DNA from 3 places in the Sporacetigenium mesophilum DSM 16796 genome. Region 2 is predicted to be linked to each of the others. Evidence: riboswitches for the same ligand, from Rfam matches in the RefSeq annotation. Region 2 holds a riboswitch; each other region holds the start of a gene.

Region 1 (5,607 bases), on a different contig from region 2:
ATAGCATTAATAGTTGGTAAGATAGTAAATCCAGGTGTAGGACTTGATATGTCTAACTTAATAACACAACAACCTACTATAGGAGAAAATAAATCATTAGTAGATGTTATACTTGCAATGATACCATCGAATCCTGTAGCATCTTTAGCAAATGCAGATATGCTACAAATAATAATATTTGCATTAATTATGGGTTCGGCAATGAGTATAATTGGAGAGAAAGCTGAACCAGTTAAGAAAATATTTGAATCAGCTAATGAAATATGTATGAAAATGGTAGAACTTATAATGTTAGTTGCTCCATATGGAGTATTTGCATTAGTTACTAATACATTTGCAACTGTTGGAATAGATGCGATGTTTGCACTTGGGAAGTATATGTTTGTAGTATTATTTGCATTATTCCTTCAAGGTACAATAACTTATACAGGTTTATTAAAATTATTAACTGGATTAAAAGCTGCACCTTTTTACAAAAAGTTTGGTAAAATTGCTGCAGTTACATTTTCAACATCATCAAGTAATGCTTCATTACCTGTAACTATGGAAGAAATGGAAAAAATGGGTGTAAGTAAAAACATAGGTGCATTTACACTTCCTCTTGGTGCTACTATAAATATGGATGGTACTGCTATAATGCAAGGGGCAGCTGCTATATTTATATCTCAAGTATATGGTATAGACTTAGGAATGCAAGATATGATGACTATAATATTAACAGCAACACTAGCTTCTGTAGGTACTGCAGGTGTTCCTGGAGTTGGTATGATAACTTTATCTATGGTATTAACTTCTGTTGGACTTCCAGTAGAAGGTATAGGACTTATCATGGGTATAGATAGAATATTAGATATGTGTAGAACTACTATAAATGTAATGGGTGACTGTGCATGTACGTTAGTAGTAGCTAAAGGTGAAAAGGAACTTGATTTAGAAAAATACTATAGTGAGAAAGAAACTGTTGCTAGTATAAATTAATCAAAAAGGATGCATCTTAGATGCATCCTTTTTATTGTTAGTTTTCAAAAGCAGGTACAACACCGCCGTTGTATTTATCTTCTATAAATTTTTTAACTTCATCAGATTGAAGTGCATTTATTAATGCTTTTACCTTTGCATCATTTTCGTTTCCAGCTTTAACAGATACAACGTTAGCATATGGAGATTCGATTCCTTCTATTAATAATGAGTCTGTAGTTGGATTTAGTCCTGCTTCAATTGCATAGTTAGAGTTTATAATAGCTGCATCAACATCACCTAAAACTCTAGGAAGTTGAGCTGCTTCCATTGGTTTAAATGTGAAGTTCTTTTTATTTTCAACTATATCCTTTTCTGTAGCTTCAAGGCCTGCATCAGCTTTTAATTTTATAAGTCCCTTATCTTGTAATAATAAAAGAGCTCTTCCACCGTTAGTTGGATCATTTGGTATAGCTATAACAGCCTTATCTTTTAATTTATCAGCAGATTTAACACTGTTAGAATAAAGTCCTATAGGTTCAACGTGTACACTTCCAGCTGAAGATAAGTCTATATTGTTTTCTTTTTCAAAACTCTCCATGTAAGGAACATGTTGGAAGAAGTTGGCATCTATTTCTCCATCATTTAAAGCAGTGTTAGGTGTTATGTAGTCTGTAAATTCAACTACCTCAAGTTTAATACCTTCTTTTTCTAAATCATCCTTAACAATTTCAAGTATTTCAGAATGAGGAACTGGTGTAGCCCCTACTTTTAAAACATTTTCTTCTTTAGTTGAAGTACATCCTATTAACCCTAAAGAAACCACGCCAACTGTTAATCCTACTGATAATAATTTTTTAAAATTCATTTTTAATTACCCCCTATATTTATCTATTTTTATTTAATATTTGTACTGTTTTGTTTCCTGAGTATTGAATACTTTGTACAAGTAAAACAATAACCACTACAGATGCTAACATTATATCTGTTTGGAATCTATAAAACCCATATCTTATAGCTAAATCTCCAAGACCACCTCCACCAATAGCACCAGCCATAGCTGAATACCCTATTAAATTGATTAAAGTTATTGTTATATTAGATACTAATGAAGGCAAAGCTTCAGGTATTAATATTCTAGTTACTATTTGCATTGGAGTAGACCCCATTGCTATTGCAGCTTCAATAATTCCCTTATCTACCTCTTTTAAAGAGCCTTCTATAAGTCTTGCAACAAAAGGTGCAGCTGCAATTGATAAAGGAACAATACTTGCTGTTGTTCCTATAGTAGTTCCAACTACAAGTCTAGATAGTGGAAATACTAATATCATAAGTATTATAAATGGAATAGATCTGCTTATATTGACTATATAATCAAGAATTCTATATATAAATTTATTTTCTATAAGTCCATTTTCTTCAGTTAATATAAGTAAAATTCCCATAGGAAAACCAATTATTAATGCTGCCAATGTAGAAACCAAAACCATGTAAATTGTTTGTATTATTGAAGGTGTAAGTAGTTCAAATAGGTTATGCATAACATGCCACCTCCAACTGCAATTCATTATTGGTATTCTCATCAGACCAAAGTCTGTTATTACTCATAATTATATTAACAGGACCTACATCAACTATAGAACCTTTTTCTATTACAGCAACTTTATCACATATTTGATTTACAACTTCCATTTGATGAGTTATTAAAATAACTGTAAGATCTAATTTTTGTTGAAGGTCCTTAAGTAAAGACAATATAGATTTAGTTGTTTTAGGATCAAGGGCTGAAGTCGCTTCATCACATAAAAGTATTTTTGGATTGTTAGCTAAAGCTCTAGCAATTGCAACTCTTTGTTTTTGACCACCGCTTAGTTGTGATGGATAAGCATTGACCTTATCAGTTAAATCAACTAATTGAAGTAATTCATATACTCTCTTTTCAATATAATCTTTTTTATAACCACAAATTCTAAGAGGATAAGCAATATTTTCAAATACATTGGCTGATTTTAATAAGTTAAAATGTTGAAAAATCATCCCTATTTCTTTTCTAGATTTTCTCAATTCTTTAATGTTGTATTTAATAATATTTTCTCCTTCTATGAGTATACTTCCACTAGTTGGCTCTTCAAGTCTATTGATAGTTCTAATTAGAGTAGACTTGCCAGCTCCGCTAAGTCCTATTATCCCGAATATTTCCCCTTTACTTATCTTTAGATTAATATCTTTTAATGCATTAACTTTACTTTTGTTACTTTCATAAACTTTACTTAGATTTACAATTTCAATCAATTTTACCACTCCTTTTTATTTTAAAAATCAAAAAACCTCTTTCGGATACACCGAAAGAGGTAAAAGTTTTCTAGGAACCTTATCTTTCGGTAATTATACCGCTGGAATTAGCACCACACGTTTGTTAAACGCAGGTTGCTGGGCGTCATAGGGCCAGTCCCTCTGCCACTCTGGATAAGAATGATATTTAATTTTATAATTTGTTGTTTTGCATATTTGTATTATATGCAAGTAGAAAATAAATGTCAACAACTTTTTGAAAAAAATAAATGTTAATTAAATTACAAATATTATTATGAAGTTATTTGTTATGTTTAATATATTATAGATTTTGAAATTTTATGAACACTTTTTGTAAATAATATAAATAAAAAATAAAAAGGGGATATATATGAAAATAGGATTAGCTTTGGCAGGTGGAGGAGCAAAAGGGGCATTCCATATTGGAGTATGGAGAGCTTTGTATGACTTAGGATTAGACAAAAAAATATCTGCAGTATCGGGCACATCAATAGGTGCAATAACAGCAGCATTTTTTCTAGATGGAAATCTTCATAGAACAAAAGAAGCTTGGAAATCTATATCATTTGAACAAATAGGCTATGTAGATATAATAAAGATTTTAAATAAAAAAATGGCACCTAAAAGAGATAATACTGTAAAGTTTATAAGAAAAAATATAAATTTACTCAAAATATCAAAGTCAGATATAGATTTTTTTGTAGGTTGTACAGAAGTAGAACAAAATAAAGCTAAGTACTTCAAAATAAATAAAAACAACCTTAGTCCAGAAGAAATAATAGATATATTGTTAGCTTCTTCTGCTATACCTGATGTTTTTGAAGAGGTAGTAATAGACGGCAAAAAATATAGTGATGGATATAAAACTGATAATTTAACTTTAAAACCTCTTTGTGAAGCAGGATGTGATTTAATAATATCAGTAAGTTTAAATCACGAACCTACAAAGGGTGAGATAAAATATATAGAAAATCTAAAAAATAAGTATCCAAATGTAAACATAATAACTATAAGACCAAAACACAATTTAAATGGTGAAAATAAAATAAATCTTCATATACCAATATCAATACCATGTGTTCCAGGAGAGTTCGACTTTACATCTAATGGGGCTATATGGAGATTAAACCATGGATATGTAGATACAATAAGAGAAATAAATGATTATCTTCCAAGCTTAATTAAAGAAAAAAATAAATCTAAAATAAATACTAATTCATCTATAATTAATACAAAAAACAAAGTAGAAATTATGATGGGAGATTATATGAAATTTGGAAGATACCACTATGAAGATATACTATGGCAAGTAATTAACAAAGATGATGATAGGTTGCTTTTATTGTCTACAAACATTGTAGAATACAAAGAATTTGGAGGTTATGCAAATTGGAAAAATAGCTCTATTAGGGAATTTTTAAACAACGAATATATGTTTTTAAGAGATTTCACAGATACAGAAAAAAGTTTTATAATACCTGTAGACAATCAATATTTATATGGAGATGCTCCTTATGAACCTGACATAAATAAGTGTTTAATAGGATATGATGAATCTATGAAAAGAATTTCAAGAAATGATAAGGTATTTATACTTTCCATGAAAGAAGTTGTAGAATTTTTGAAGAAAAAAAACTTACCTTATACAATACATGGAAAATCTTATTGGCTTAGAGATTTTGCTTATGAAAAAATGCCAACATATGATAAGATAAAATCAGAATGTTACAAAAAACAAAGAATAGTAAAAGATAATGCAAGAATAAGCAGAAAAGACTATCATGAATTAGACGGTATTAGACCTGCTATTTATATAAAAAAATTTGAAAGATGTATAGGGAAAGGAAGTATATACGACCCTTACATATTATAAAATAAGGGGGATTTATGTATATAGATGCTCACAATCATTTAGAACTTTATGAAGATAAAATTACAGAGGCTGTAGATTGTATAAACAAAAACAATATATTGACTTTAGCTTGTTCGATGGATATACAAAGTTATATAAAAAATAAAGAAATATCTAAGAAAAGTAATTTAATAATACCAACCTTTGGAATACATCCAAACAATGCAAATAACTACGTTAATTCTTTAGAAAAACTAGATGAGTATATTATAGAAACTCCGATTATAGGGGAAATAGGCCTTGATTTTCACTGGGTTGAGGATAAAGATACTTATCCTAATCAAATAAAGGTGTTTGAGTATTTTTTAAAAAAGGCAAAAGAGTATGATAAGGTTATAAATGTACATACAAAAGGTGCAGAAGAAAAAGTTTTAAATTTACTAAAAAAATACGATGTAGGGAATAATACTATAATTCACTGGTAT
Region 2 (14,208 bases):
CTTAATTTCATCGTATATTACATATATATTTTTATTTTCCTTATCTATGTGATATATATATCCTATATCTCCATTATATATGCCTTCTCCAGTTTCACTTTTGTCTTCATTTTCCCATTTTTTATTATAGTTATTTTTTACTTGCATTACCTTGTCCCCAACCCTAAGTATTCTTCTTGTAAAGTTTTCTTCTGTCTTAAATTTTCCAGGTGGGTTTAAATATTTTTGTAATTCTATATTTAAATTTGTAACTCCTAAATCTCCTTTTCTCATAGGAGATAATATTTGTATATCTCTTATTTTATCTACCTTATAATATTCTGGTAGCCTTTTATCTACTAAGCCTATTATTTCACTTATTATATTCTCATTATCTTCTTTTTGAATAAAATAAAAATCCTTATTTTTTGAATTTAAAAATAATGGTTGTCCTTCATTTATTCTATGTGCATTTACTACTATCATACTCTCCTGAGCTTGTCTAAATATTTCTGTTAGTCTAACTATCTTTATAACATCAGAGTCTATAATATCCTTTAGAACGTTTCCAGCACCTACTGAAGGTAATTGGTCACTGTCTCCAACTAATATTACTCTAGTACCAGGTTTAATAGCCTTTAATAGACTATACATAAGATTTATATCTACCATAGATACTTCATCGACAATTATTACATCAGCTTCTATAGGGTCATCTTCACTTTTCATAAATACCATCTCTTCATCATTATTAGAATATCCCATCTCTAATAATCTGTGTATAGTTTTAGCTTCTTTATTAGATGTTTCACTCATTCTCTTAGCAGCCCTTCCTGTAGGAGCAGCTAAAATAACTTCCATATTATTATTTTCAAATATTTGTATTATTGTATTAATAGTTGTTGTTTTTCCTGTTCCAGGCCCTCCTGTTATAACCATAACTCCATTATGTATAGCCTGTTCAACAGCCATATATTGATTTTGCGCTAATTTTATATTATTTTTTTCCTCTAAATTTATTATTTCCTTATCTATACATATATCTAAGTTTTCAAATTCGAATTGAGATAACCTTATAAGTTGTTTGCATACTCCATTTTCTGATATATAATACGGTATTAAATATATAATATCTTCTGTAAGATTTTTTTCAATTTGTATTTTTTGATCTAAAGCTAATTTCAATATCCCTTCTTCTATATATCCTTTTTCTATACTTAAAAGTTGACTAGCTTCATTTATCAACAAGCTTTTAGGTAAATATGTATGCCCATTTGTAAGAGCGTGATTTAACGTATATATTATACCTTGGGCTATTCTATCTTCCGAGTATTTATCTATTCCAATTTTTGATGCTATATTATCAGCTAATTTAAATCCTATTCCTCTTACATCTTCTGCTAGTTTATATGGATTTTCATGTATTATTTGAATAGACTTAGATTTATATTTTTTATATATTTTTAAGCAATAATTAGGACTTATCCCATATTTGGATAATTGAATTATTAAATTTCTTAATTCTCTATTCTCCTCGAAACCTTTTACTATTTGATCTACTTTCTTCTCTCCTATACCTTCTACTTCTTGTAATCTTTCTGGATTATTTTGTATTATTTCTATAGTATGTATTCCAAACTTTTCTATTATCTTTTTTGCCATTTTATCCCCTATGCCTTTTATCATACCAGATGTTAAATAAGCATATATGCCATCTACTGATGAGGGAATAATTGGAATAAAATTATCTACTTCAAATTGTAAGCCATACAACTTATGACTTGTCCATTTTCCTTCTATTTCTATGCTTTCACCTATTGTCAACGTAGGCATACAACCTACTATTGTAACTTCATCGTTTTCATTTGTTAAATTTGCTATTGTATATCCATTTTCTTCGTTCTTAAATATTATATCACTTATAGTTCCCTGCAATTTTTCCATACCGATTCTCCTACCATCTTAGTGATAAGGTTATAATTTACATAATTTGTAACTATTATACAGGTATATTAACATAAAATAAAGCCCTGTATAATATACAGGGCCTTAAATAATTTATATTATTCACCTAAAGCTTCTTTTCTTAATATATCAGCTTTATCTGTTCTTTCCCATGTTAAATCTACATCAGTTCTACCAAAGTGGCCATAAGCTGCAATTTTTCTATAGATAGGTCTCTTTAAATCTAAGTCTCTTATTATTGCACCTGGTCTTAAGTCAAAATGTTTCTTAACTAATTCTACTAATTTTTCTTCACTAACTTTTCCAGTTCCAAAAGTTTCAACTAGTATAGATAGAGGTTGTGCAACACCTATAGCATAAGCTAATTCTATTTCACACTTATCAGCAAGGCCAGAAGCTACTATGTTTTTAGCAACATATCTTGCAGCATAAGCAGCAGATCTATCAACCTTTGTTGCATCTTTTCCTGAGAATGCTCCACCGCCGTGTCTAGCATATCCACCGTAAGTATCTACTATTATCTTTCTTCCTGTTAAACCAGTATCACCTTGAGGTCCACCTATAACGAATCTTCCTGTTGGGTTTATATATACTTTAGTTTCAGAATCCATTAAGTTATTTGGTACTACTTTACTTATTACGTGATCTCTTAAATCTCTTTCTATTGTTTTATTATCTACTTCTGGGCTATGTTGAGTAGATATTAAAACAGTGTGTACTCTAACTGGCTTGCCATCTTCATATTCAACAGTAACTTGAGTTTTTCCATCTGGTCTTAGATAATCTAACATTCCATTTTTTCTAACTTCTGTTAGTCTTCTAGCAAGTTTGTGAGCTAAAGATATTGGTAAAGGCATTAATTCTTCTGTTTCATTACATGCGAAACCAAACATTATACCTTGATCCCCTGCTCCTACATTTTCTAGATCTGCATCTGTATCTTCGCCTTTTTTACTTTCTAGAGCTTCGTCTACACCCATAGCTATATCAGAAGATTGCTCGTCTATAGAAGTTATTACGGCACAAGTATCAGCGTCAAATCCGTATTTAGCTCTAGTATATCCTATATCTTCTATTGTACTTCTTACTAATTTTGGTATATCAACATATGCTGAAGTAGATATTTCTCCTGCTACTAATACAAGCCCTGTAGTAACTGTAGTCTCACATGCAACTCTGGCTTGAGGATCTTTTGCTAATAATGCGTCTAATATAGAATCTGATATTTGATCGCATATTTTGTCTGGATGTCCCTCTGTAACTGATTCTGATGTAAATAAGTGTCTTGCCATTTTTTGTTCCTCCTCTTATGTATATAAATTATAGATTTATACTATCTATAGTCTCTACTATATTATTGACAATTATTACGTTTTATTTCTATGCATTGCGATTTTTTCTAATAAAAAAACCTCTTTAAAAATAAAGAGGTTAATTACATAGTTAATTAACTAACCTCATCTTCCAGAATAAAATTCTGTAGGATTTAGCACCATTTCCCAATAGGGTGGTTGCTGGGCTTCATAGGGCCTATCCCTCCGCCGCTCTTAATAAGGTAATTAAGATTTAATAAGTTTTTAGTACAAAAATTATATTACTATTTTATTTATTATATGTCAACATTTTTTTTACTATTTATCAACTTTTTATAAAATGTATTATATAATCTTTAAAGATATAGCTGATACTATTAAGCCTGAGAGCATATTTCCTAGAAATATCCCAAGTAGCGCATCTCTAATTCTCATTCTTAGTATAGATGCTATTGCCGCTGCAGTCCAAGCCCCTGTAGTAGGAAGTGGTATTCCTACAAATAATACAATACCTAATATAGTTACGTTTTTCATTTTTTCCATTCTTCTATTTATTTTATTGTCTATAAAATTTCCTAGCTTATACATCTTTTTATGTCTTTTTATCCCATGTAAAATCTGTCTGAAAGTTATAATTAATGGTATTGATATAAGTGTGGATCCTATAACACAACATATGTACACATAACCAAAATTTAGCCCCCATGATATTCCTACCGGTATAGCTCCTCTAAGCTCTATAACAGGTACAGATGACATTATCATAAGTAGTATATATTTCAAATTTTATACCTCCCTTGCTACATCCTTTATATATTTTAATTATATGATTAAGTAAACTAGTAATTGCTTAAAAATTACTAACTAGAGTGGGTATAGGTCTTTTTTCACCTATAATTTCATATATTTTAGGTAAGGGGGTGTATCGATGTATCTAGTTAAAACGAATTATAAAGAAGAGAATGTCATACAAAATCTTAGTGAAGTTTTAAAAAATATAATAAAAGAAAATACAATAATCGTTTGTATAGGAACTGATAGGGCCATAGGCGATGCTTTAGGTCCTTTAGTTGGAACTATGCTAAAAAATAGTGATTTTAAATATCCTGTGTATGGTACATTGGATAAACCTATACATGCGTTAAATATATTTGAGTCTTTAGAGTATATAAAAAATAAGTATCCAAATGGAAATTTTCTAGCTATAGATGCATGTTTAGGATCAAAAGACAATATAGGAAATATTCAAATACGAGAAGGCCCTATACTTCCTGGAAAAGGTGTTGGCAAAAAACTTCCTGAAATAGGTAACTATTCTATAGTTGGTATAGTTGATAAAATAGATGAAAACAATAAGTTTTCATTTAACAATATAAGGCTGAGCTTTGTAGTTGAACTAGCTGAGATAATTGCCTTATCAACTATACTTGCAACATAGAGGCTATTACCCCCTTAATAAAAAAGTCCCAATAATTTATTGGGACTTTTGATTTGAAATTTATTTTTGTTTTTCAACTAATGCAAACATTAATTCTCCACTACAAACTAATTCTTCACCTACATATGCACTGGCACTAGCTTTTCCAATACTTCTTCTAAATGAATTTAATTCAACTTCCATTCTCAATGTATCTCCAGGTCTTACTTCTCTTTTAAATCTAACACCGTCTATTCCTGCAAATACTCCTAATTTACCCTTATTTTCTTCCATAGACATCATTGCAACTGCTCCTACTTGTGCCATGGCCTCTACTATTAAAACTCCTGGCATTAGTGGATAACTAGGGAAGTGACCTTGGAAAAACGGTTCATTAGCTGTAACATTTTTTATACCAATAGCCTTTTTTCCTGGATCTAATTCAACTACTTTATCTACTAATAAAAACGGATATCTGTGAGGTATTAATTCCTTTATTTGATCAATATTTAGCATAATTACCCTCCCTTTTTCTTTTCGTATATTATCTATTCTTTCTAAAAGGAATAGTTCCTCCTGTTTCCAATAATTTTAATGATTTTAAAGCTTCTCCAGTACCTTTTGCAACACAAGATAGAGGATCATCAGCAATGTGTACTTTAACTCCAGTTCTTTGTTCTATAAGTTTGTCCAAGCCATATAATAAAGCTCCCCCACCTGTCATTATTATACCTCTATCGCTTATATCTGCTCCTAGCTCAGGTGGTGTTTTTTCTAGAACTGCATGAGCAGTTGTAGCTATTTGCTCAACACTTTCTTTTAATGCTTCTAGCACCTCTGTAGAGCTTATTTGTATAGTTTCAGGAAGTCCTTTAACTAAGTTTCTACCACTTACACTCATAAACTCTTCTTCTTCTCTAGGGAATGCTGTTCCTATTTTTAATTTTACTTGTTCTGCAGTTCTTTCTCCTATTAGTAAGTTATGTTGCTTTCTCATATATCTTACTATAGCCTCGTCAAATTTATCTCCACCCATTTTTATAGATTCACTTACAACTATACCTCCTAGAGATATTACAGCTATATCAGCAGTTCCTCCACCTATATCTATTACCATATTTCCATCTGGCTGTGCTATATCTACACCTGCCCCGATGGCTGCAGCTATAGGTTCTTCTATAATATATACCTCTCTAGCTCCAGCTTGTCTTGTAGCTTCTTCCACAGCCCTTTTTTCTACTTCAGTAACTCCTGATGGCACACACACCATAACTCTAGGCATGAAAAATCTTCCAAAACCTTTTTTGTCTACTACTTTGTCAACAAAATGCTTTAACATCTTTTCTGTAATATCATAATCTGATATAACCCCATCTTTTAACGGTCTTATAGCAACTATATTACCTGGAGTTCTACCTATCATTCTTCTAGCATCTTCTCCAACTGCTAATACTGAATTACTCCTTGTTTCTATGGCAACTACAGACGGTTCTGTTAAAACTATTCCTTTGCCACCAACATAAACAAGAACATTAGCTGTGCCCAGGTCTATACCTATATCAGCTCTCGCCATTAATCCCAACTCCTCATCTTCTGTTTATAATCTATATGAACTACACTTAGTTATTTACTTATAATAGCCCTACCTACAAAAATATACAAAAATCGAACTTTAGTCAAGAAAAAAATGTAGGTATTATTAACCTACATCTTTTTGATCCTTAACTTCATACTTTAATTTTGTAGCCATTCCGCCTCTTAAGTGACGTTCAGATTTATTTTTTTCTAAAACCATCTTCACTTCTTTTGCTAAGGATGGATTTATTTCCTCTAATCGCTCAGTTACATCTTTATGTATAGTGCTTTTGCTTACCCCAAAGGTTTTTGCTGTCTGTCTAACAGTTGTTTCTTTCTCTAGTATATATTTTGCAACAACTATAGCTCTTTCTTCTATATGGGATCTCAATTCTTCCCCCCCCTTACATATTTCCTTAATCATATATATGAGATTTCTAAAAAAAATAGAACAGACTTGATCAAAATTGATCAAGTCTGTTCTAAAAAGTTATTTCATTAAATTCATTGGATTTATAGATTTTCCATCTTTAAACGCTTCTAAATGAAGATGTGCTCCCTCAGCACTTTCAACTGTAGAAGTATTTCCTATTTTTCCTATAGCATCTCCTGCTTTTACAGTTTGATTAACTTTAGCATCAACATTTTTATCTAAGTTACTATAAGTTAAAACTGTTTTATTGGCAGATTCTATTTTTACAGTTGTGCCATACTTATCGTCGTTAGATACATCTATAATCTTTCCGCTTGCTATAGATTTAACAGTTGACCCAGCTTTTGCTTGTATATCTACTGCTTTATGTATTTCCCATTGGTCTAATGTTTTATTGTAACTAGGTATTTTTTCAGCATATTCTTTTGTAACTTCACCTTGAACAGGCATTGTTCTTTTTGCTACTTCTGTACTTTCCTTAGCTTTTTGCTCTTTCGCTTTTGCTAGGTTTTGATCTGAATTAGTTGTAGTTGGAACTGACTTATCTTTTTCCTTAATTAGATGTACTTCATCATCACCTTTTGCTAATTCACCATTACTATAGTTTACAAAACCATTTGTAGCTAAATCGTCTATGCTATTCTTAGTAACCCAAACGGCACCTACAGCCACTAGACATACGCATAAAAATAGAGCTAAATAAAACCCATCTCTCTCTAGTATTTTTTTGTTTTTCATACTACACCTCCATATGTATTTCTACATTTGTATTGTGTACTTTTTTTTCTATTTTTATACATTTTATAAATATTTTTCATAAAAAAATGGAAAAGTATTAATACTTTTCCATTTTATATGATATTACTCTTAATATTTATCTTCTATGTCTGCTCCAGTGTAGTAGTGTTTAAGTATCTTATAATATTCATAGCCTGCATCAGCCATTCCATCAGCTCCCCATTGGCTCATTCCAACACCATGTCCATAGCCCTTAACTAAAATATCTATATAATCACTTTTTATGCTTATATCAAAATTAGTAGAATTTAATTTAAATAGATTTCTCATATCTCTTCCACTTATTTGTTTTTCTCCTATTTTTATCTTCTCTACAGAACCGCCCTCTGTTCTCTTTAGAATTTTTATATCAGAGTTTAGTGTAGAAATAGATAAATTTATGTTATATGATTTTTTTATATGTTTTATAAATTCATTTTTAGTTATTTTTAAATTAGATATATATTTAGGTGATGATTTATCATATGGACTTGCAACAGATCTTAAATATGGCTCTTTGCTACTAAATACCTCTTCACTATTTTCTGTTTTTCCTGCTGCTGTTGAAAAGTACATTGGCAATATAGCTTTATCATTATACACTAGTATTTGTCCTCTTGTATCATTTACAGCTTTCTTAATTTTTGTCCAAGAATTTTTCATCCATTTGTCCCCATGACTTCTTTTCAATTCTTTTTCACTTAGGAATTCTTGACAATGATTGAAATCAGTACAAACATCTGCGCCCTTATGTTTAGGGTCTTTGTTTGAATTATGTTCTTTTTTGTAATATACATATGTTCTTGCTGCAACTGCTTGAGCCTTTAGAGCTTCTTCATCAAAATCTGAAGGCATTTCACCTGCAACTACACTATATAAGTATTCTTCTATATCTATAGTCTCAACTTTACCTTCTTTATGATTATAAACCTTTATTTTTGGAGATTCCTTATTTATTTTTTCATATATATTGTTTTCTACATATTCTGTATCTTCTTTAGATTTCTGGCTTTTCGTATTAATCTTAAATTCATCCTTATCATCATATACGGTTATACTCAATATTATAGGTACAGCCACCATAATTATTATTGAGTATACTAAAATTAATAAAGGGTTCTTCATATACTTTCCTCCTTAGATAGTTTCTAATCAGTAAAGTATATGAACAACCCTAATAAAATATCACATTTCTAGTCTTCTATTATTTCTATATTTCCACCTAATGCTCTAATTTTTTTATCTATATCTACATAGCCTCTTTGTATGTGATATATTTCTCCAATTGTAGTTTCACCTTCAGCTAAAAGCCCACATAATATAAGTGCAGCACCTGCTCTTAAATCCGTTGCATTTACATTAGAACCATGTAGTTGTTTTACTCCATGAACTACAGCACTTCTTCCTTCAATCTTTATATCTGCTCCCATTCTATTGAATTCAGCAACGTGCATAAATCTATTTTCGAAAACAGTTTCTATTACAACACCTGTTCCATTAGCTACAGTTAACATAGCCATAAATTGTGCCTGTACATCTGTTGGGAACCCTGGATGTGGTAATGTCTTTATATCTATTGGTCTTATAACTTCAGGCCCTATAACCCTAACGCTATTTTCCATTTCAATAACTTCACAACCAGCTTCCTTTAACTTTGCTATAACCGGCTTTAAATGCTCTAGAATTACATTTTCTATTGTTATATCTCCTTTAGTCATAGCTGCTGCAACCATATACGTAGCAGCTTCTATTCTATCTGGTATAACTGTATGCGTAGTTCCTTTTAGCTCTTTTACACCTTTTATTCTTATTGTATTAGTACCTGCACCTTTTATATTAGCTCCCATTTCATTTAAGAAATTTGCTAAGTCTACTATTTCTGGTTCTTCTGCTACATTCTCTATTATAGTTGTTCCCTCAGCTAAAGTTGCTGCCATCATTATATTTTCCGTAGCTCCAACAGAAGGGAAGTCTAAATATAATTTAGCTCCAACAAGTTTATCAGTTTTTGTTTCAACAAATCCATGTTCCATTATAACCTCAGCACCTAAAGCCTTAAATCCCTTTAGATGTAGGTCTATAGGTCTAGTACCTATTGCACAGCCTCCAGGCATAGATACCTTTGTACTATTAAATCTAGCAAGTAATGGACCCATAACTAAAAATGAAGCCCTCATCTTTCTTACTAACTCATAAGGAGCCTCACATGTATTTAAGTTAGTTGCATCTACTGTTAAAGTATTGCCATTATACTCTACCTCAGCTCCTAGATGTCTTAATAAATCAGATATAACATGTACATCTTTTAAATCTGGAACCCCTTTTATAGTTGATGTTCCTTTAGCTAACAGAGTAGCCGCTATTATAGGCAAAACTGCATTTTTTGCACCATCTATTTTAACTGAACCCTTAAGTGGGTTACTTCTTTTTACAAGTATTTTAGCCATAAATTTCATTCCTTTCTTAGTAATCTAGTCTTATCAATGGAGTCGCAACGTATATAAGTGTTTTCTGGTCATATTCGCTGTATCTCATTCCAATATTTAAATTAACTTTTTTCCCAAGGTATTGTATGTTTGTTCCATTTAACTTTTTGCTATATGCCGTTATAGACATAAAATTATCATCTTCTATTCTTTCTATCTCTTTTGCGTTTAAATTGTTTAATATATTTGTAATTATATTATTACTTATATTTAAAGTTATTTTTTTATCGTATTCTCCTATTAAACAAGTATATATATCTACTTTGTCTGAATACTTTTCTAAGCTTTTTTGAAGCTTAGCATAATTGCCCACTATATTTTTATATACTTTATTTTCATTTATGTCAACTATTATATAAGATTCTCCTTTATTTTCTTTGGGATTATTTTCTATAATAACTGACATATTCATATTATCTTTAGCCGATTGAGCATAAATTTGATTTAGTCCTTCTTCTGTAATTTGACCCCACTTAACACTATCCTCACTAAATCCCAATTCTTGATTTAATTTTATGGCTATATCTTTCATCTCTTGTAAATTTAAATTTTTATCTATATTTATCGATGCCTTCATATTGTAATATTTAAATTTTGAATTACTCTTTTCAAATGTACTTATTAAATTATCATATCCGTAATTTTCACTATTGCCTGCATAAGAATTTATTATTCCGAAAAATAATATTAACACAATAGATATACTAAAAAGCTTTTTCATGAAAATACCCCCTTAAAAATCAATAATTATATTTTAATTATTGACACTTTTAAGGAGGTTATACATTATTTTATATTATATAAACTTAATATTATTGTTGCTTATTAAAAATATTATTCAACTGTTACTGATTTTGCTAAATTTCTAGGTTTATCTACATCACAGCCTCTTATAACTGACACATGATAAGATAACAGCTGAAGAGGTATAACAGTTAATATACTAGATAATATATCATCTACTTTTGGTATATATATTACTTTGTCCGCAGCATTTTCTACTTCTTTATTTCCTTCTTGAGCAATTGCTATTACATAAGCTCCTCTAGCTTTAACTTCCTGCATGTTTGAAACCATTTTTTCAAATAAATTTTCTTGACTAGCTATTGCTATAACTGGAGTATTTTTTTCTATTAAGGCTATTGTTCCATGTTTTAATTCTCCAGCTGCAAATGCTTCTGCATGTATATAAGATATTTCTTTTATTTTTAGAGCACCTTCCATAGCTATATTATAATCAAGACCTCTTCCTAAATAAAAGGCACTATTAGCTTCTTTTATAGACTCTGCTACTTCTTTTAGATACTCATCTAACTTTAACACCTCATCTACTTTTGAAGGCATATCTTTTAGTTTATTTATCATATCTCTATAGAATTCTTTTGTAATAGTTCCTTTCTTTATAGCGAAATCTAAAGCTATCATGTATAAAGAAACTAATTGTGTTGTATATGCTTTTGTAGATGCAACTGATATTTCTGGTCCTGCCCAAGTATAGAATACATCATGTGATTCCCTAGCTATAGAAGACCCAACAACGTTAGTCACAGCTAATATTCTAGCACCTTTATCTTTAGCTTCTCTTAGCGCTGCTAAAGTATCTGCAGTTTCTCCAGATTGGCTAACAACTATCACTAAAGTGTTTTCATCTACAAATGCATCTCTATATCTAAATTCTGATGCTATATCAGTTATAACTGGTATCTTAGCAAATTTTTCTATTGCATATTTCCCAACTAAACCTGCATGGAAAGCTGTACCACATGCAATTATATAAACCTTATTTATTTTATCTAAATCTTCTTTTGACATTTTTATATCATCTAATTTTATATTTTCGTTTTCATCTAATCTTCTTATTAATGTTTCTTTTACTCCACTTGGTTGTTCATATATTTCTTTTAACATAAAATGAGGATATCCACCCTTTGATGCTGCTTCAACATCCCAAGTTACTTTAAATACATCTTTATTAACTTCTTCTCTATTTTCATTGTATACTTTTACATTCTCTTTAGTTAAATGAACAACTTCTCCATTTTCTAAGAAGTATACATTTCTAGTATATTTTAATATCGCTGGTATATCAGATGCTATAAAGTTCTCATTTTCTCCAAGTCCAACTACTAATGGGCTATCCTTTCTAACCGCTATAAGTTCATCTGGATTGTCCTTACAAATAACACCTAATGCATAAGCCCCTCTTAGTTTATCTAGCGCCTTATATACAGCCTCTAATAAGTTTCCTTCATAATATTTATCCACTAAGTGAGCTACAACCTCTGTATCTGTTTGTGATTTAAATATTACTCCTTGAGCCATTAATTCTTCTTTTAACTCCATATAGTTTTCTATTATACCATTGTGAACTACAGATATTGTTCCAGCCATATTTGAATGCGGATGTGAGTTAACATCTGAAGGTGCACCGTGAGTTGCCCATCTAGTATGACCTATGCCTAAACAACCCTTAATAGGATTTTGTATTAGGTCATCTGCTAATACAGCTAATCTTCCTTTAAATTTTCTAACTTCTAATTCTTCATTTCTATTTATTGATACTCCAGCTGAGTCATATCCTCTATACTCAAGCTTAGAAAGCCCTTCTATAAGAACTTCTGTAGCCTCTCTAAATCCTACATATCCAACTATTCCACACATATCAATTTTTCCTCCTCAAAATATAATTATTATATAATAAAAGAGAAAAGGTCAGTTTACCCAACTTCATTTGTCCATACAATCACTTGTATTATTTGTGAAGTCTTTATCGGTGGTAAAACACCGCAGAGCATCCGCCGATTACTCGATTAACTCTGTCCTCGTCAACTTAAAATAATATATTTTAAGTCCTGGCGCTTATATGTGAATACACACCTATAGTGTATTCACTATTATTATCATTAAGATAATTTACTGTGTATAAGATTAGCTAAATTTGTAGCTAATTCTCTTAATTGACCTTCCTCTTTACCCTCTAACATTACTCTTACTAATGGTTCTGTTCCTGATGGTCTTATCAATACTCTTCCTTCACCAGATAATAAAGACTCTATTCTTTCTATTTCAGCCTTTATTTCAGGATCATCCATATACTTATCTTTATTTTCACTTTTTATCTTAGCATTTACTAACACCTGTGGGTAATTAGTCATAATAGATGCTAATTCTGATAATGATTTATTTTCTTTAGCTACTATTGATGATAATATCAGAGAACTTAGTATTCCATCTCCTGTAGTATTATAATCTAGGAATATCATATGTCCTGATTGTTCTCCTCCTAAATTATAACCACTTTTTTTCATTTCTTCTAATACATACCTGTCTCCAACTGATGTTGTTGCAAGATTTATATTATTCTCTTTTGCCGCTATAATAAGTCCTATGTTACTCATAACTGTTACAACTAAAGTATCCTTAGCCAATTTGTTTTGTTTTTTTAGAGATAATGCGCTCAATATCATTATATGGTCTCCATCTACAATTTGACCCTTTTCATTTACAGCAATTAATCTATCGGCATCTCCATCGTATGCAAGACCTATATCAGCATTATTTTTTATTACTTCTTCTTGTAACCCTTTTGGATGAGTTGAGCCACAGTTCAGATTTATATTATTCCCATCTGGATTATTATTTATTGCTATAACCTTTGCTCCTAGTTCTTCAAATATTATAGGAGCTGATTCATAAGCTGCTCCATTTGCACAGTCTAATACCACTTTTAAATTGCTGAAATCAACATCTATTGTTGACTTTAAAAAGTTTGTATAGTCTTTTATTGCATCGTGCTTATAAACCTTAGTTCCGACTTCTTTTCCAGTGGGATAGTATTCTATTTTATCTAAATTATCTATATACTCTTCGATATTCAATTCTATTTCATCATCTAATTTATATCCATCTTTATTAAAGAACTTTATTCCATTATACTCTACTGGATTATGAGAAGCAGATATAACGACACCACAATCAGCATCATATAGTCTAGTTAAATAAGCCACGGCAGGAGTAGGCGCTACACCAACACACACTACATTGCCTCCTACAGACATTATCCCTGCTATAAGAGCAGCTTCTAACATATCCCCTGATATTCTAGTATCTTTTCCAACTACAACCTTTAAGTTTTTCTTTCCCTTTGAAAGAACATAGCCACCAGCTCTTCCTAATTTATATGCAAGGTCGCAAGTTAATTCAGTATTAGCTATTCCTCTTACTCCATCTGTACCAAAATATTTTCTCATTGAGAAATCTCCT
Region 3 (14,139 bases), on a different contig from region 2:
ACGAACAAGAATACAAAGGATATGTAGTTCAATTTATTACTGATTTAAACAAACTCAGAAATCAGTACCCTGTGGTATTTAAGCCTGATATAAAGTATTTATCAGATAATACAATTGCCATACAAAAAAGATTAGAATATCTAAAAACATTTAATTTTTCTGATGATAAAGTACCTGAAAAATACAGAGAAACTCATAATAAGTTAAAAGAAACACTGGCAATATATGAAGATGCTTTTAACAGTATACTCTTGGCAACAGCTAGTGGAGATACTAAATTAATCAGTGAAAACCTTGAAAAATTACGTACTGCAGATAAAGCAATGATTGAAATTGAAAATGTTTTTTTGAGATAAGAGCATTGAAAATTAATTCAATGCTCTTGCTAATATATAATATGAATTGTATAGGCTATATAAAAGGCCCCTAGTTAGCTATTAACTGGGACCTTTCATTTTATTTATTAATGATGGTGATGATGATCTCCATGATGTTCTCCATTATGGTTACATACAATGTCTTTTGATTCTAATGTTCCATTTATAAATTCATTTAAAATACTTTTATATTCTCCAGAAGCTCCTTTTATTACTTCTATTCCTGCATTATCAAGGGCATCTAAAGCCCCTTGTCCTATTCCTCCCACTATTGCTACTTTAACATTATTACTTATTAGCATTTTGGCTAATGCTCCATGTTGATGTGTAAATTCTGCAGTTGAAACCTCTTTTATTTCTTTAATTTCTTTATTATCTATAGTAGCAATAATAAAGCTTGTACTTCTTCCAAAATGTTGATTAACCCTAGTTTCGTTATTTGGTATAGCGACTATCATAAGTGTTACCTCCTAAAGTTATATTTTAGATATATAATTTTATTTATAATATACTTCCAATCATTAAATTTGTAAAAATAGTAATATACAAATATTAAACTTACCAAAATAGTACTTATATATTTATGTTTTGGAGATACTAAATTATATAAATATTTTATAAGGTAAAGGTGTTGAAAATGAATAAAAAATTTATATATTCTATTATTGTAATAGCATTAGTATATTCCTTTGGATTTATGTATCAAAATACAAAGTCTACAACCACATTTAATTTAGTTAACCAAGAAGTAGATTATAAACAATTTGCACAAAACTGGTTAAAGGAACACCAAAGGATTGTTGATGAATGTCCTATAGAGCCTGTAGGTCAAAATGTAGATAATATTCAAAGAGAATATGTTAAATTAAAAGAAGTTCGAAAAGTTTTAGAATCTTATATATATGATGAAACCCTAGTTCCAAAGGAATATAAAGAACTTCATACCAAATTACAAGATTCTGTTATCAATTGTCTGTATGGAGTTGACCAATTAATGGATGGTTTACTACATTCAGATAGTAAACTAATTAAATCAGGCAAAGACGCACTACTTGAATCATATACAAAAATAGCTGAAGTTAGAAAAGAATTAGAAAAAGTAGATTAAGCAGACAGAATAATATCTGTTAGTTTATTTTTAAAATATACCCTTGAATATAGCATTATAAACATTTATATAAAAATTAAAGTGCAAAGATTTCTCTTTGCACTTTAAAATAACTTATGTTTAATTATTCACTACCTTTGCTTTTATACTTATTTCTTTCTTATCTTTTAAATTTGGATAGCCAAATACTATTGCAAGTATTCCAAAAACTCCCATAAGTGCAGGGTAATGTAAGTATTGTAGTATTGCAATAGGTGATATAGACGCTAAGCCCGCTGCTGCTAAAACTTGTGCTCCATGAGGGATAATTCCTTGCCAGCAAGAAGAGAATATATCTAATATACTTGCTGATCTTTTTGGATCTATATCATATTGATCTGCTATATCTTTTGCCAAAGGCCCTGCCATTACAATAGAAATAGTATTGTTAGCAGTACATAGGTCTATTATACTTACAAGAGCAGCAATTCCAAACTCTGCTCCTTTTTTACTTTTAATTCTACTAGTTATAAAATAAAGTAAAAAGTCAATTCCACCATTAAACTTGATAAGCTCTACAATTCCTCCTACAACCATAGCTATTAAAGCTAGATCTTCCATTCCCATCATACCTTGTGAAGCCGCACTTAAAAAACCATAAAAATCAAACGATTTAGAAGCTATTCCAACAATACCTGCAAATATAACTCCACCACCAAGTAATACTAACACATTTACTCCAACTAAAGCTGCAACTAGTACTGCTAAGTAAGGTAATACCTTAACTATATCATAAGAATAATTCCCGCCTACAATTCCGTTATATCCCGATGTCATAACTGTAAGAATAACAGCAGTAATTATAGCTGCTGGAAGAACTATTATAAAGTTAACTCTAAACTTATCTTTCATTTCACATCCTTGAGTTCTTGCTGCCGCAATTGTTGTATCAGAAATCATCGATAGGTTATCACCAAACATGCCTCCACCGACAACTGCACCTAGTACTAGAGCTAATGGTATACCAGTCTTCTCTGCAATACCAATTCCAATAGGGGCTAGAGCAACTATTGTACCCATAGATGTTCCCATTGATAAAGATATAAAACATGCTATAGCAAATAATCCTGATATCAAAAGATTAGGAGGTAATACTGATAAACTTAAATTTACTGTTGAATCTACTCCACCCATTTCTTTTGCTACGTTTCCAAATGCACCTGCTAATATAAATATAATACACATAAGTATTATATTTGACTCACCTGCACCTTTACAAAATATGTCTATTTTCTTTGCGATACTTACTTTTTTATTTAATAAAAGAGCAGATGCTGCAGATATTAAAAATGCTACAAGTACAGGCATTTTATAAAAATCCTTTGCTATAATTCCTGTTCCAATAAATAAAAGTAAAAATATTCCTAACGGTAATAACGCTAATGGATTGCCTTTTTTGATGCTATTTTTCATTCTGACGTTCCTCCTTGATGACCTATCATTTTTCATACTAAAAAAGGCCTTCTCTAGATGAATAGAGAAGACCTTAAAGTTGCACACATAATGAGACTGCAGTCTTCTTCTCATCTTTCAGAACAAATTGTTCTGCTGGAATTGGCACCTTTTCAAACATATTGTTTGATGGTTGCCGAGACTTCGTAGGGCCATTCCCTCAGTCTCTCTGGATAAGAAGTTCAATATTTAATTTTCGCGATAGATTTATAATATATTAATATCAATATGTTGTCAACAATATATTATATGACTTTTTAAAATAATATTTTAATTTATATATTATTCTTGAAAATTTATAATCCAGGAATTATCTATATAATTTTCAACAATTTCACTTGATAAATTAAACCAACTCTTGCACTCATCAAGTATTATAGAATCTCCAGTTACAACTCTTTCCATTTTAGAAAGTATAGGGTCGGCATTTGGAACTAGTTCCACCTCAACTGGAATTTTCCATTCATATGAGTGTTCTAATATCTTACTTTTTAACCTTCCTGAGTTTGATACGGGTGCATCGAGAAAAAATTTAATCTCAGGAACTTTAAATTTGTTGAAGGTTTTGCCAATAAGTTTTAATGCTTCATCAGTTTTATCTATAATCCTATAAGTTCCTCTTAAACCTGCTAGATCCCTTAAAACCCCATCATTTCCCCTTATAAGTAAACTTTCAGAAAGCGCCACTTCGAGAGTTATTATCAAGTTAAATCCATCTATGTATAAACAACCATCTTTATAAGAATCAAGTGAAAGTATAGTTGATTTTCTTTTTTCATACTGAAGTTTGGATGATGTTGCCCTTTTCAGTGCAGTTCTCTGTCTTGCAGTAAATTGGTAATGTCCACCTACTAAGTCTATTATTGAGCTCATTTTGTAACCTCTATCTAATAGCCACCCAACTTCTTGCTGTGCAATCTTAAGTTTTTCAATAGATTCTTTACAAAACCATTTGTAATCCTCTGCATCAAAGCCTCTTCTTATTGTTTTTTGTGACAATCTTATTTCACCTCACATTTTCTAATTACCTTTATTTTTTCACTTATTAGTAACTATATATACAACTTTTTATAGGATTTATTATTGAATATGAAAAAGGAAGCTAGTACTAGCTTCCTTTATAAAATGTTATATTTTTAACAGTTAAGTTATATATTATATTCTTCTTTAGATGTCAATTTCTCATAGTTATCTAATATATTCTGTTTATTTCCTGTCATAACTATTTTCCCATTATGTATATAACTAACCGTATCAGCTATTTTATATACATCATCAGTTTTATCCGATAATAGTAGTGCGCAGCATTCTTCCTCTTTTACAACTAGTTTTATCCTTTGTAATATATGATTTTTAACTAATGGATTAATATCCGATGGTATTTTATCTAATATTAAAAGTTTAGGATGATGGCTTATAGATAATATCAGTTGAAATTTGACTAGATTTACCCTCGATAGATTTTCTATCTTCTTAGATAAATCGAAATCAAACTCATCTATTAAAGCTGAAAATAAAATATCATCCCAATTTTCATAGGACTTTTTTATATCTTTATAAAAATCAATGCACTTTATATCTTTACATATAGATAAATTTTCTGAAATATATCCTATGTATTGTTTAATCTGTTCATTATTCTTTTTTTGATTTATACCATCTATATAAATCTTTCCTGAATTATATTTTACTAGTCCTAGTATTGACTCTATAATTTTACTTTTTCCAGATCCCTTTGGACCCAAAAGCGATAGAATCTGCCCCTTATTTATAGTTAAATTTATATTTTCAATATTAAATTTACTACCTACAATAGATAAACCCTCGATGTCTAATATACAATGACTCAATTTTATACTACCCCCTATTGAACTTCATTTTAATTAGATTACATACTATTTTACACTGTATATCTATTATCTCCTTTTGGCCTTGATATTTCAAGTATTTATGAAAATTCAATCCAAAAAATACTATTTCTAAATAATAAAAAATATTATTTAAAAATAGTATTTTACTAATTTTCATTCATTAATTTAAATGCAAAATATTTATCTGCAGGAGTTAATTCATAATTTGTCAATTCATCTTTACTTACCCATTTATATTCATCATGGTCAGTTAGAGTTATATCTCCATTTATTACTATACATTTGAACCCTATAAGTTTTATTGATTTATCTTGTTGGTCTGAAATTGTTTCTCCAAAATATTTTAATATTTGTATATCTATACCCATTTCTTCTTTTAATTCTCTTATTGCTGTGTCTTCATAAGCTTCTCCTTTTTCTACTTTACCCCCTGGAAATTCCCAAAGGCCTCCATATTTTAGAGATACCTTACGTTTTGCTATTAGTATTTTATTTTCATTATTTATAATTATAGCAGCTACGACTTCTATCATATTTAGTCTCCTTTTATCACATAGGTTATTATTATAATATGAACAATAAACTATATTGCCACAAAAGTCCTTTTTTTATACATTTCACCTTTTTATCTTATATATATTTTATAGAACTTTCATAAGTTACTATGGGGTTCAAACAATTAAAATTACTGCTGATTATTATGGATATACTCCTAACTTAGTATATATTAAAAAGGATATACTAACTAGATTTATCATAGATGGAAAACAATTATCAGGATGTAATAATTCAATAATTATTCCTTCATTAAATATAGAAAAAGAGCTACAAGAAGGTGAAAATATAATAGAATTTACTCCTAATAATGTTACAAGTATAGATTATAGTTGTTGGATGGGTATTATTGGTGGTAGTATCGAAGTTATAGATGATTTACCTAGTTTAAAATAATTTGAATAAAAAATTCGCGACACTCAGGTCGCGAATTTTTTATTTTACTATATCAAATGGTTTTAATAACTTGTAATCCTCTCCTACTTTAGCATATGCCCATCCGTCTATTTTATTAGGATCTACTCCTGCTTTTATAAAAAGCTCTGGATTTAAAACAAATACTATATCTTTATCGTTTTTGTCCATATGGTATGCCCACTCAAATTTGTTTCCATTGTCTAAGTCTAAACCATAGTGATCTAGTTCATGATGATATCCAAGTATATCTCTATGGTTATCTATTATATAATTTAGTGTATCTACAGGCTTTTTATCATTACTTTCAAATTTTGTATCTCCTATATTTGAATCAATACTTATAGTTTTCTCTTTGTCATTGTATATATATGACTTAGGAAGTTTTGATACATCTAATCCACCATCTATAAATGGTTTACCGTCCATTTCTATAGCAAAATCTACATTGTCACTAAAGTCTTTACTTATATTAAACTTTGTTTTGTCAGGGGCTTCTATTACCCATCTATTGTCTTTATCATTTGAGTATACATTATTTTTATCTACCATTATATCAAAGGACTGTGCTCCATATTTAGCTACTACATCAGTTGATTTACAACCAACTAGTCCTATAGCCAAAGTTAATATAGATACACCTAATGCTAGTTTCTTAATTTTCATATTCTCACCTCAAATTCCTATTTATATGGCTTGAAACTTCTAAGTCTTAAGGCATTAGTTAAAACTGAAACTGAACTTAATGCCATTGCAGCTGCTGCAAATATTGGATTTAATTGTGGTCCTCCAAATATATGAAGTACCCCTGCTGCTATAGGTATACCTATAACATTGTATCCAAATGCCCAGAATAGATTTTGCTTTATATTTCTTATTGTACTTTTACTTAGTTTGATGGCTGTCGGAACATCCATTAAATCACTTCTCATAAGAACTATGTCAGCTGATTCCATTGCAACATCAGTACCAGAACCTATTGCTATACCAATGTCAGCTTGTGCAAGTGCTGGCGCATCGTTTATTCCATCTCCAACCATGGCTACTTTCTTACCTTCTGATTGAAGCTTTTTAACTTCATTTGCCTTATCTTGTGGAAGAACTTCTGCAAGTACTCTATCTATTCCAACTTGTTTTGCTATTGCATTTGCGGTCTTTTTATTATCTCCTGTTATCATAGCAACTTCTATGCCCATTTCATGTAGTTTTTGTATAGCTTTGGCACTACTTTCTTTCACAACATCTGCAACCGCTATTATACCTGCTAGTCTGTTGTCTACTGCTATATACATAGGAGTCTTACCTTCTTCAGCCAATCTGTCTGAATCACTTTCTAAATCTTCTAATGATATACCTCTATCTAACATTAATTTTCTATTTCCTAATAATATTACACTATTTTCTATTTCAACTTCTATACCATGACCTGGTATCGCTTTAAATTTATCTACCTTAAGAATTGGTAAATTTTCTTTTTCTCCAGCTCTAACTATTGCCTCACCAAGTGGATGTTCTGATCCTTTTTCTGCGCTTGCTGCAATTTTTAATAAAGTGTTTTTGTCTACAACATCAGTTACTACTATATCTGTAACCTCAGGTTTTCCTTCAGTTATAGTACCTGTTTTATCAAATACTATAGTGTTTATTTTATGAGCACTTTCAAGTGCTTCTCCACCTTTAATTAAAACACCATATTCTGCACCTTTACCTGTACCAACCATTATTGCTGTTGGAGTTGCAAGGCCTAGTGCACAAGGACAAGCTATAACCAATACTGCTATAAATATTGTAAGTGAAAATACTAAAGTTTCTCCGCTAAAATACCAAGCTATACCTGATAAAGCAGCTATCCCAAATACTATAGGAACAAAATAACCTGATACTATATCTGCCATTTGAGCTATAGGTGCTTTTGATCCTTGGGCATCTTCAACAAGTTTTATAATTTGCGAAAGTGCTGTATCGCTTCCTACTTTTGTAGCTCTAAATTTTATAGATCCATTTTTATTTATACTTGCACCTATTACCTTATCACCTGAATTTTTTTCAACAGGTATACTTTCTCCCGTTAACATTGATTCATCTACTGATGTGTGACCTTCTATAACTTCACCATCAACAGGTATCTTAGTACCTGGTTTTACTAGTATTATATCTCCTACTTCAACTTCTTCTATAGGTATTTCTATTTCTTTGTCATCTTTTATTATTATTGCTGTTTTAGGTGCTAGACCCATAAGTTTCTTTATAGCTTCACTTGTTCTTCCCTTTGAAACTGCCTCAAGTGATTTTCCAAGTAATATTAAAGTTATTATTATACCTGCTGTTTCAAAATACATATTATCAACAGCTATAAATTCTCCAATAGATATTCTATATACTGAGTATAAGCTATATATTACAGCTGCTGAAGTACCCATCGCCACTAACGAGTCCATATTAGGACTTTTATTCAATATTCCTTTTGTTCCACTTGTATAAAACTTATTTCCCGCTATAATTATAGGGATTGTTAAAAATATCTGTGTTAATGCGAAATTCATTGGATACATCATTGGCTCTATAATAGTAGGTACTGGAAATTCTGGAAATGGTGGCTTTAACATAGGACCCATAGCTATATAAAATAAAGGTATTGCAAATATAGCCGATATTATAAACTTAGTCCATAGAGTTTTTATTTCTTTTTCTTTTCTTAATTTATCTTCATCTACAGAACTTTTGTTTTCTATTTCTAATGGTTTATATCCAGCTTTTTCTATTGCCATTTTTATTTCTGAAATCCTTACTTTACCTGGGTTATAGCCTATAGATGCTTTTTCTGTTGCCATATTAACAGATACATTTTCTATACCATCTAGTTTTTTTACTACTCTTTCTACAGCCTTAGCACAAGCTGCACATGTCATACCGCCAATAGGGATTATAACTTCTTTGGCTTTAACTTCTTCTAAAACTCCGTATCCTGCCTTTTCTATTGCACTTTTTATAGCTTCATAAGTAGTTTTTGTACTATCATATTTTATATTTAATTTCTCAGTAGCTGCATTAACATTCGCTTCTACTGTTCCTTCTAGTTTTCTTACTGCCCTCTCGACAGCTTTAGCACAAGCTGCTCAGGTCATTCCCGTTACATTTATTGTTTGTTCTTTTATATTCATAATCAACCCTCCTATATATTTATAATATACCCTTATAGGGTATATGTAAACTATTTTTTTACATTAAAAGAATATTACTATATTATGTGTTTTTTATGAAGAAAAAGTATAGTAACAATTTTTTATTTATCTTCATATTATAACTTAGAAGGTTAGCAAATCTTCAAAAACTTACATCTATGGAGGTATATTATGGCAAACTTTTTTAGTGAATTCGATGGTTGGTGGATAATAGTATTATTCTTTTTATTCTTAGTATTCCAAGATACTTTGGATGAAATATGTTTATCTGATTGGATACCATTCTTAATATTAATATTAATATTACTATGTGTTGATGACGATTCCTTCAATCACTGTTAATATCGTAAAAAAGCCAGTATTTTTATACTGGCTTTTTCCATTGATTTGCTATTTATCAATAACCTGGAAAAATATACATACTCTTATATTATTGAAAGTTTTTTCTTCAAATGTTACAATATGGTTACAGAGGGGTTACAAAAACCAACAATTTTCTTGGTTTATTTTTTTTGCCTATTTACATAACCGTTCAAATACAGGAGGAGAATTTTTTATGAAAATATCTAGAAAAACTTTTTACATATTAGCACTGTCGAGCATGATAACTTTTTCTAATGTAAGCATGGCATCGGCACATGATTTCAAGTTAAATTTATATAAGTATGGAATGAGCCATAGTGATGTAAATGTTATTCAAAACAAATTAAAAGAAAATGGATACTTAAATATCTCTAAAACAACTAATTACTATGGTAGTGCAACTAAAAGTTCTATAATAAAATTCCAAAAGGCATCAGGACTTAGCGCTGATGGAATAGCTGGGAAGAATACGTTAGGTAAGCTATTTGTAAGTTCGACTCAAACTAATTCAGCACCTGTAACTGAAGTGACTACTACTACTGATTTAAATATACAAAAACAAACTAAGGCAAACCTGAATATGAGATCTGGCGCTACTACAAGCTCTAGTGTAATACTTACTATACCTAAGGGAAGTAAAGTAGATGTAATGTCTCAAAGCGGAAATTGGTCTTATGTAGAATATAACGGAAAGAAAGGACATGTTTCTAACTCTTACTTAATATCAGTAACTGAAGGTACTAGTCCTGCAAATAACGACGCTCCAAATAGAGGAACTAATGTATCTAGAGAAAGTGTAACTGCCATTGATTGGTCAATTGCTCAAAATGAAGTTCCAAGGGGAGCAACTTTCGTTGTAGAAGATTACAAAACAGGAATAACTTTTAATATGAAAAGAACCTATGGAACAAACCATGCTGATATTGAATCTTTGACAAAAGAAGATACTCAAAAAATAAAACAGGTATGGGGTAGCTTTAGTTGGACAAGAAGACCAGTTATTGTACATATAGATAATAAGCAGATCATAGCATCTATGAGCGCTATGCCTCATGCAGGTAGAGATGACAAGCCAGCTAATGTAACTGTAAGCAATAGAAGTAATGGCTATGGATCAGGATTAAATCTTGATACTGTAAAAGGAAATGGAATGGATGGTCACGTTGACTTACATTTCCTAAATTCACGTACGCACGGAACTAAGGTAAAAGACACTGCACATCAAAACAATATAAAAGAATTGATGAAGATATTTTCTCGTTAATTTACATACCTAATGTATAAAAAATTGCCACTAAATTTAGTGGCAATTTTTTATATTACATAAATAGCTTCAGTTGGCTCTTTAAAGCTTTCTAGATTATTCATAGCCATAAGTATCTTTTCAGGTGTTATTGGTAAGGTATTTATATTAACTCCTACTGCATTATAAACAGCATGTGCTATAGCTGGTGGTGGAGTATTTACAACAATTTCTCCTATGGACTTGGCACCAAATGGGCCTGTTGGTTCAAAACTCTCTTCAAAATCCACTATTATATTTCCAACATCTTTTCTACAAGGTATTTTATATTGCATAAAAGTGTCGCTATCTAACTTACCTTTATAATTAAACTTAATATCTTCATACATAGCCATTCCTATACCTTGAACTATCCCTCCTTCTGCTTGTATTCTCGCTAAGTTTTTGTTTATAACTGTTCCACAGTCTATTACAGCAACATAATCTATTAGTTCTATTTTCCCAGTTTCCTTGTCAAGTTCAATTTCAACAAATCCTGCAATAAATGGAGGTGGTGAAACAGGACTTCCATGGGTTGCATTTCCAACTAGCTGCGAATTTTGTGGTCCTACAATAGATGTTATTGCAATTTCTTTAGTTGATATACTATTTTCATTGTTTATATCTATTACTAAACCTTCACTAAAATCAACTTTATTATTAGATAATTCTAATAGATTTGCTCCAGCTTCTACAATTTTCTCCTTTAATTCTTCACACGCCTTTACTACTGCCATTCCTGTAACATAAGTAGTACTTGAAGCATATGAACCTGGATCGTATGGTGATATATCTGTATCAGCTGCAACAACTGTTATATTATCCATTGTTGTTTCTAAAACTTCACATGCCATTTGAGCAAGAATTGTATCACTTCCTGTGCCCATATCTGTAGAACCTATAAGTAATGTATATGTTCCATCATCATTTAATCTTATTTGTGCTGAAGCTGTGTCTATTCCAGCTATACCTGACCCTTGCATAGTAATAGCCATTCCCACTGATTTAACTTTGTTTGGAGCTACTTCTCTACTAGGATATTTATTGTCCCATCCTATAAGTTCTTTTCCTCTTTTTATACATTTATCTAATGTAGAACTATTTATATTTTTATTATAAGCAACAGAAGTTTCACCTTCTTTTATAAGGTTCTTTTCTCTTAATTTTATAGGATCAATACCTAATTTTGATGCTAACTTATTAACTGCTGATTCTACCGCAAAACATCCTTGTGTTGCTCCATATCCTCTAAATGCTCCCGATGGTGTTTTGTTAGTATAAACAACGTGACCCATAAATTTATAGGCATTTAATTTATTGTATAATGGAAGAGTTTTTTCTCCAACCAATCCAAATGTTGTAGATGCATGTTCCCCATATGCCCCAGTATCAGATAAAGCATACATATCCACTGCTTTTATATTACCTTCCTTATCTGAACCAATTTTAACTTTTATTTTCATAGGGTGCCTACTTGTGGTAGAACTAAAAGTTTCTTTTCTAGTATATATAAGCTTTGCAGGCTTGCCAGTTTTTAGTGTAACAATAGCTGTAAATATTTCAACACAGGCAGTCTGTTTTCCTCCAAACCCCCCACCAATTCTAGGTTTTATAACCCTTATTTTACTTGCAGGTATATCAAGAGCACGAGATAAGTGCCTTCTAACGTGAAAAGGTATTTGAGTAGAACTTACTACAACCAATCTTCCCATATGATCTAGATAATTGTAAGCTCTGTAGGTCTCCATCATACAATGAGCTTGAGCTTGAGTTTCATAAGTTTCTTCAATTACTACATCACATTTATTTATTTCTTCTTCTATATTTCCCTTTTCGCTTTTATGAGTAGATACTATATTTTTTTCTTTATCCATACCTATATCAAAGTTACAATGTAAGTCTTCACTATGAATTATTGTTTTATGTCCTATAGCTGTATCTGAGTCTAGTACAGGTTCATAAATTTCATAATTCACTTTAATCATATTCATAGCTTTAGTTGCTATTTTTTCATCTATAGCTGCGATTATTGCAACTTCATCTCCTACATATCTAACTATTTCATCTAATATTAATCTGTCATAGGGTGATGGTTCTGGATAACTTTGTCCAGCCAATGTAAATCTAGTATTAGGAACATCTTTATATGTAAGTATACATTCAACACCTTCAAGTTTTTCCGCCCTTGAAGTATCTATAGATTTTATTTTTGCAAATGCATGAGGACTTCTTAAAATTTTTACAACTAATGCATCTGTACTAGACAAATCATCTGTATATACCGGCTTTCCTGTAGCTATAGCCATTCCATCTATTTTAGATATACTCTTACCAACTATATTCATAACTACTCTACCCCCAGATATTTTTTCACTGCTCTTAGTTGTCCCATATATCCTGTACATCTACATAGATTCCCATTTAAATAGTGAATTATATCTTCTTCATTAGGATTTATAAGTTCATTTTTCATCGCAAGTACAGTCATTATAAATCCTGGACTACAAAATCCACATTGCTCTGCTCCTTCTTTTACTAAAACATCTGCAAATTCTGAAGCCTCATTTTGTAACCCTTCTATAGTAGTTATTTCTTTTTTATCAGCTCTTATGGCAAGTGTAGCACAAGATAATGTCGGTTTTTTATCTATCCATACAGTACAAAGTCCACAACAACCTGTATCACACCCTCTTTTAACACTTAAGTTACCTTCTTTTCTGAGTACATCTACTAGGTAATCATCACCATTAACTTCTAATTTAATATTTTTTTTATTTAATATTAATTCTATTTGCATTGTAGCACCTCCACAATGGCTCTTTTTATAAGGGCTTTAGATATAACCTTGCGATAATTTTCACTTGCTCTCATATTACTTCCAAAGGTTAATTCTTCACATGCTATTTGAGCTGTTTCTTCTATTGTTTCATCACTTATTTCTTCACTTGAAATAAACTCACATGCATTAATTGCAACACTAGCTCTTCTTGGTCGAGCCCCTAAAACTATTTTCCAATTACTATCTATTTTAGAAACAGATACATTTAATATTGCATAATCGCTTGCTGAATTCCTCATAGAGGCGTATACAGATTTTCTATTATTTTTCTTTATGTACACTTTAGTTAATATGTCTTTTTCATAGGGCTTTTCTAAAAATTCTTCTAATGTCATTCTACCGCCGTTATAAAGTTCTACCTCTGTATCTAGTGATAATAATGCCGTTAATAAATCTGAAAATCCATATTTTGAAAATACACTAGCTCCAACAGTTACTACATTTCTAAATTGAACCCCTATTATATCTCTCACACATTTTGATAATACTCCATTAAAATTTCTATTTAAAATAGTACTTATTTCTATATCTCTAAAAGTAGTCATAGCTCCTATTTCTATACAATTTTCATCTTCTTTTATATAATTTAAATTAAGCTTTGATAATTCAATTGCAGTTCCTATTTTCTTACAACCCAGTCTTAAATAGGCAGACCCT

The links. Region 2 has a riboswitch for S-adenosylmethionine ahead of metK (methionine adenosyltransferase). Riboswitches for the same ligand answer to the same signal wherever they lie in the genome.
Region 1: it holds a riboswitch for S-adenosylmethionine, as region 2 does, so the genes downstream of both, BS62_RS14695 (methionine ABC transporter ATP-binding protein) here and metK (methionine adenosyltransferase) in region 2, are expected to answer to the same signal.
Region 3: it holds a riboswitch for S-adenosylmethionine, as region 2 does, so the genes downstream of both, BS62_RS01355 (Na+/H+ antiporter NhaC family protein) here and metK (methionine adenosyltransferase) in region 2, are expected to answer to the same signal.

The regions. Positions count from the first base shown of each region.
Region 1 covers NZ_JCANUR010000031.1:157-5,763, forward strand. The annotation lists partial or broken gene BS62_RS14680 (dicarboxylate/amino acid:cation symporter) at 1-978, shown strand, start outside; gene BS62_RS14685 (MetQ/NlpA family ABC transporter substrate-binding protein) at 1,016-1,825, opposite strand; gene BS62_RS14690 (methionine ABC transporter permease) at 1,845-2,498, opposite strand; gene BS62_RS14695 (methionine ABC transporter ATP-binding protein) at 2,491-3,249, opposite strand; SAM riboswitch class I at 3,326-3,430, opposite strand; gene BS62_RS14700 (patatin-like phospholipase family protein) at 3,641-5,143, shown strand; gene BS62_RS14705 (TatD family hydrolase) at 5,158-5,607, shown strand, end outside.
Region 2 covers NZ_JCANUR010000010.1:9,468-23,675, reverse strand. The annotation lists gene recD2 (SF1B family DNA helicase RecD2) at 1-1,923, opposite strand, end outside; gene metK (methionine adenosyltransferase) at 2,043-3,236, opposite strand; SAM riboswitch class I at 3,399-3,501, opposite strand; gene BS62_RS09290 (COG2426 family protein) at 3,603-4,040, opposite strand; gene yyaC (spore protease YyaC) at 4,186-4,695, shown strand; gene fabZ (3-hydroxyacyl-ACP dehydratase FabZ) at 4,756-5,190, opposite strand; gene BS62_RS09275 (rod shape-determining protein) at 5,219-6,247, opposite strand; gene spoIIID (sporulation transcriptional regulator SpoIIID) at 6,374-6,640, opposite strand; gene BS62_RS09265 (peptidoglycan DD-metalloendopeptidase family protein) at 6,740-7,420, opposite strand; gene spoIID (stage II sporulation protein D) at 7,550-8,584, opposite strand; gene murA (UDP-N-acetylglucosamine 1-carboxyvinyltransferase) at 8,653-9,906, opposite strand; gene BS62_RS09250 (YwmB family TATA-box binding protein) at 9,923-10,666, opposite strand; gene glmS (glutamine--fructose-6-phosphate transaminase (isomerizing)) at 10,780-12,606, opposite strand; gene glmM (phosphoglucosamine mutase) at 12,849-14,195, opposite strand.
Region 3 covers NZ_JCANUR010000001.1:260,405-274,543, reverse strand. The annotation lists gene BS62_RS01370 (hypothetical protein) at 1-356, shown strand, start outside; gene BS62_RS01365 (NifB/NifX family molybdenum-iron cluster-binding protein) at 464-835, opposite strand; gene BS62_RS01360 (hypothetical protein) at 1,015-1,485, shown strand; gene BS62_RS01355 (Na+/H+ antiporter NhaC family protein) at 1,606-2,937, opposite strand; SAM riboswitch class I at 3,045-3,156, opposite strand; gene BS62_RS01350 (DUF434 domain-containing protein) at 3,259-3,975, opposite strand; gene BS62_RS01345 (ATP-binding cassette domain-containing protein) at 4,125-4,826, opposite strand; gene BS62_RS01340 ((deoxy)nucleoside triphosphate pyrophosphohydrolase) at 4,994-5,380, opposite strand; gene BS62_RS01335 (hypothetical protein) at 5,436-5,798, shown strand; gene BS62_RS01330 (hypothetical protein) at 5,838-6,482, opposite strand; partial or broken gene BS62_RS01325 (heavy metal translocating P-type ATPase) at 6,500-8,977, opposite strand; gene BS62_RS01320 (hypothetical protein) at 9,170-9,340, shown strand; gene BS62_RS01315 (peptidoglycan-binding protein) at 9,555-10,625, shown strand; gene BS62_RS01310 (xanthine dehydrogenase family protein molybdopterin-binding subunit) at 10,676-12,988, opposite strand; gene BS62_RS01305 ((2Fe-2S)-binding protein) at 12,991-13,440, opposite strand; gene BS62_RS01300 (FAD binding domain-containing protein) at 13,431-14,139, opposite strand, start outside.